DNA from 2 places in the Veillonella sp. ACP1 genome. Region 2 is predicted to be linked to the other one. Evidence: a T-box and tRNA genes for the amino acid it is inferred to sense, from the RefSeq annotation. Region 2 holds a T-box; the other holds one or more tRNA genes.
The links. A T-box is a leader RNA that pairs with one kind of tRNA and senses whether it is charged. The one in region 2 lies ahead of cysS (cysteine--tRNA ligase), so its partner is inferred to be a tRNA-Cys.

Region 1 (2,462 bases), 200 kb from region 2:
CGTTAAGATTATTCGTCTCATTATATTAATTAAGAGTAGTATCATTTATTTGAGAAAAGCCATACATCCAGATATGGTTCAAGTTGTACGAATCAATGGAAAGCCATTACCAGATAAATGGGTGCATATGACGCAACAATTTATATTTCTATATTTAATGATTTATGTTATATCCGTATTTCTTATGACATGTTTTGGTTTATCTACAGGTGATGCACTCCAAATAGTCACCGCATTCCAAAGTAATGTAGGTTTAGCCTTTGGTGGTTATGGACCAACTGATTCCTTTGCATTATTGCCATTAGGTGCAAAAGGTGTGGCTATTGTAGATATGCTATTAGGTCGTTTGGAATTATTTACGATTCTAGTTATGCTTCATCCCCAATTCTGGGAAGGGTATTTTATTAAAAAAGATACTACAAAACGATATAGAATTTTATAGAAGTTTATATTGTATACTGCATTAGTTATGGGGGAGGGATTGTATAATGGAAATAATAAAACGCCCATTAGGCTTGTATAAGGCAAATTGTTATGTATTAAAAAAAGACAATCAATCTCTCATAATTGACCCTGGATTTCATAGTAAACATATAATTGAGATGGTAGGAGATTCCAAACCAATTGCGGTTTTATTAACACATGGTCATTGTGACCATGTGTCGGCTCTTGATGATATTTGTGGACATTATAATATACCTGCATATCTACATGATGGAGATCATGAATTATTGCAATTGATTCGTCGTCGACCAAGTGTATACAAGAAAAAAATGTTCACCCAATGTATTCCTTTGCAAGAAGGTATACTAAATATCGGACCATTTCATATACGGGTGTATCATACACCGGGTCATAGTGCGGGTTCAGTATGTTTTGAAATAGAAGGTCATCTATTTACAGGTGACACTATTTATAAACAAAATGTGGGCAATAGTGATAACTATAATGGCAATGCTGAAGATTTACGTAAAAGCTTATGTAAAATACTGGAGTTAGATGATGCATTATTAGTAGAACCTGGACATAGGGAGAGCACTATTTTGGGAGATGAAAAAAACTTCATCAAGAATTTACACATATAGTGTTGACAAAAACTCTGATAACAGATATACTAAGCAAGTACTTTGGATACGGCCCCGTGGTGTAGCGGTTAACATGTCGCCCTGTCACGGCGAAGATCGTCAGTTCAAATCTGATCGGGGTCGCCATTCATGCCTCGGTAGCTCAGTCGGTAGAGCAACGGACTGAAAATCCGTGTGTCGACAGTTCGATTCTGTCCTGAGGCACCATGTACATGCGGGAATAGCTCAGCGGTAGAGCACCGCCTTGCCAAGGCGGGGGTCGCGAGTTCGAATCTCGTTTCCCGCTCCACTAATTTTATATGGCGGCATAGCCAAGCGGTAAGGCAGAGGTCTGCAAAACCTTTATTCCCCAGTTCGATTCTGGGTGCCGCCTCCACAAAATCGTTACCCATGCCGGGGTGGCGGAACAGGCAGACGCAACGGACTTAAAATCCGTCGGTTAGAAATAACCGTACCGGTTCGATTCCGGTCCTCGGCACCATTAGACTAACTTCGGTTAGTCTTTTTTTGTATATAATTTTAACTGTATTTACGTGTAGGTATATAACGTGAGTAAACCGAATCTGTTGATTAGTGAATGTCTTTGCGGTGTTTGTTGCCGTTATGATGGTGACCATAATAAAATAGACTGTTTGGAAGAACTTAAGAGCCTCTATAACCTTATACCAGTATGTCCTGAGGTTATGGGTGGGCTTTTAACACCAAGACCCCCAGCGGAGCGGATAGGTGGTCGAGTCCAAACGAGAAATGGTATAGATGTTACAGAACAATTTAAAGGGGGTGCAGAATTAGCTTTAGCAATTGCTATAGATAAAAATTGTTTGTGTGCTTTACTAAAGGCTAAGAGTCCAAGCTGTGGATATGGTGAAATATATGATGGTACATTTACTAGAACCCTCGTAAATGGGGTTGGTGTCACGTCTGAGCTTTTATTACAACATAATATACAAATCTATACAGAAAAGAATGTACAGGACCTTATACAGCACAATAGCGACGATTGATATGTATCAATCGTCGCTATTGTTGTATTAGTGTATGTTATTGGCCTGCATTAACTGGGTCATTTGTTAATGGCTGTTCACCTAATAGTGTTGTTAAATTGTGTAAATTAAATCGATAAGCACTATTACTAAAGTCTCTTGTTTTATCGTAACGACTGTTTGGTGCATGCATGAGACCAACTAATGTATCGTATAATAAATCATTTGTGAAATATTGATGTTCATGACTATCGAGTGCTGATACCGTTTGAGGATATGCTGCACGATATTGAGGCGATAAGTACATCCAGAATGGAATGTGAGTCATCACAAAATCAAAGGTGTCTGGATTGTGGGACTTGTCAACGCTTTCACCATGATCAGAGAAGTAAAC
Region 2 (2,462 bases):
TGCCTTTAGCAGGCTTTTTAGTAGCTTTTATTTTTAACTTTCCACCAGAAATTGGTATTGGTTTCATCTTGCTAGGTGCATGTCCAGGTGGTACAGCTTCTAATGTAATGACATTCTTGGCTAATGGTAATGTGCCATTGTCCGTATCTGCCACGACCGTATCTACATTATTGGCTCCAATTTTAACACCATTATTTGTAGTATTGTACGCAGGTGCTACATCATCCATTGAAATTCAATTTATGCCGATGTTTATATCCATCGTTAAAATCGTATTGGTTCCAATCATTCTAGGTATCGTATTGAATTACTTTATTGGATCTAAAATTGAACCTGTTAAATCTGTATGTCCTACTATAGCGGCCATTGCAGTATTACTTATCTTGGCTGCCGTAACAGCGGTTAACCAAAAACAAATTGCTGAAACAGGTCTCATCATCTTTGTGGCTTGTTTAGTACAAAACTTAAGTGGCTATGTTGTTACATTCTTTATTTGTAAGGTTCTTAATATTGATGTATCATCTCGTCGTGCTATGCAAATTGAAGTGGCTATGCAAAACTCTGCATTGTCCGTGTCATTAGCGATGAAACATTTTACACCGCAAGCAGCTGTGGCCGGTGCAGTATTCTCTATCATCCATAATTTTACAGGCTCTATTTTTGCCGGTATTTGTCGTAAACATGACGATAAAGAAAAATTAGAACAAGCTTAGTATACAATAGAGTAGGTACATCATTTTAAAAGCTTTAACTGATAATACATTTCAATAAAAGATGTAGTTAAACCTCCATTTTCGCAATCCATAATATGTTTAATTCCCTTAATAAAGGGATATATTCAATGGTACAGAAGATGGAGGTTTTTCTTGTAATTATTGACATTATCTAGCATTATTGGTAAAATTATTTTATATCTTAATATAGGTATACATTAAAAGCTAAGATTGAAAGAAGTACTCTACAACTAACTTTTTAGCGAGAACCGATGGTGGGAGGGTTTAAGGATAGGTAGACGAAATGCATTCATGAGCTGACATCCCGATTATAGGTAGGTTTGTCCGGTGACGCGCCGTTATGCGATGAGTGGGTACTACATTGGTACCTAACAGAGTGGAACCGCGGACCATCGTCTCTGTATGAGATGAGGGTTCTTTTTTATTTTTCGAATATGGAGGCATCAGTATCGATGAGAGAAATTACAGTTTATAATACAATGACGCGCCAAAAAGAGGTATTTACTCCTGTAACACCAGGTGAAGCAAAGATGTATGTTTGTGGTGTAACACCATATAACCATCCTCATATTGGGAATGCTCGTCCTTTTGTAACGTGGGATGTAATTCGTCGCTACATGAAACATGTAGGATATAAAGTAACGTATGTACAAAACTTCACTGATGTAGACGATAAGATTATTAATACATCTAATGGTGAAGGCGTAGCATGGGACGTAATTGCTAATCGTTATATCGATAGCTATTTTGAAGTTATGGATGCACTTGGTGTAGAACGTGCTGATGTATATCCACGCGTATCTACTCATATCCCTGATATTCTCAAGATGATTTCTACGCTTATTGATAAGGGCTTTGCTTATGAGCTAGATGGAGATGTGTATTTTAGCGTAGAAAAATTTGACCATTATGGTGAATTGTCTGGCCGTACATTAGATGATATGGAAGCTGGCGCTCGTATTGAAGTAGATGGTCGTAAAAAGAACCCTATGGACTTTGCACTTTGGAAAGCTGCAAAACCAGGTGAACCATTCTGGGAAAGTCCTTGGGGCAACGGTCGTCCAGGTTGGCACATCGAATGTTCCGCTATGAGCCAAAAATATTTAGGCGAAGAATTCGATTTCCATGGCGGTGGTAGTGATTTGATTTTCCCTCATCATGAAAATGAAATTGCTCAATCTGAAGGCTGCTCTGGCCATCATCCTTCTGTAAAATACTGGTTGCATAATGGATTTATTACGATTAATTCTGAAAAAATGTCTAAATCCTTGAATAATTTCTTCTTGGTGAAAGATATTTTGGAACAATATAGTCCAGATGCTTTACGGTACTTCTTATTAAGCACACATTATCGTAGTCCATTGGATTTCTCCGATGAACGTTTAGAAGAAGCTAACAAATCTTTGGAACGATTAGGCACTGCTATCGAAAATCTTTTATATCTTGAAAAATGTGAAGCTGGCCCTTGTGATGATGCTCAACGTTTATTAGAAAAAGCTAAAGAATATGAAGAAGAATTCGAAGTTGCTATGAGCGATGATTTCAATACTGCTTTAGCTACATCTAGCATGTTCGGACTTGCTAAAGAAATCAACATTTATTACCAAGCTGTAACAGGTCGTGAAGGTGTTGTTTGCCAAGAAGCAATCGCTGAGGTAAAACGTATCTTCAAGTTTATGACAGAGGTCATTGGCGTATTAGAAAAAGCTTGGGAAGGTAATACTGGTG

Region 1: it has a tRNA-Cys gene. The T-box ahead of cysS (cysteine--tRNA ligase) is inferred to sense a tRNA for this amino acid. The anticodon was not compared.

What each region holds. Positions count from the first base shown of each region.
Region 1 is NZ_ALKL01000010.1:376,517-378,978, reverse strand. Features, by position in the region: gene HMPREF1151_RS04990 (TrkH family potassium uptake protein) at 1-442, shown strand, start outside; gene HMPREF1151_RS04985 (MBL fold metallo-hydrolase) at 489-1,085, shown strand; tRNA gene HMPREF1151_RS04980 (tRNA-Asp) at 1,136-1,211, shown strand; tRNA gene HMPREF1151_RS04975 (tRNA-Phe) at 1,217-1,292, shown strand; tRNA gene HMPREF1151_RS04970 (tRNA-Gly) at 1,300-1,374, shown strand; tRNA gene HMPREF1151_RS04965 (tRNA-Cys) at 1,387-1,461, shown strand; tRNA gene HMPREF1151_RS04960 (tRNA-Leu) at 1,478-1,566, shown strand; gene HMPREF1151_RS04955 (DUF523 domain-containing protein) at 1,634-2,089, shown strand; gene HMPREF1151_RS04950 (phosphoethanolamine transferase) at 2,127-2,462, opposite strand, start outside.
Region 2 is NZ_ALKL01000010.1:178,745-181,206, forward strand. Features, by position in the region: gene HMPREF1151_RS04000 (bile acid:sodium symporter family protein) at 1-713, shown strand, start outside; T-box leader at 932-1,137, shown strand; gene cysS (cysteine--tRNA ligase) at 1,187-2,462, shown strand, end outside.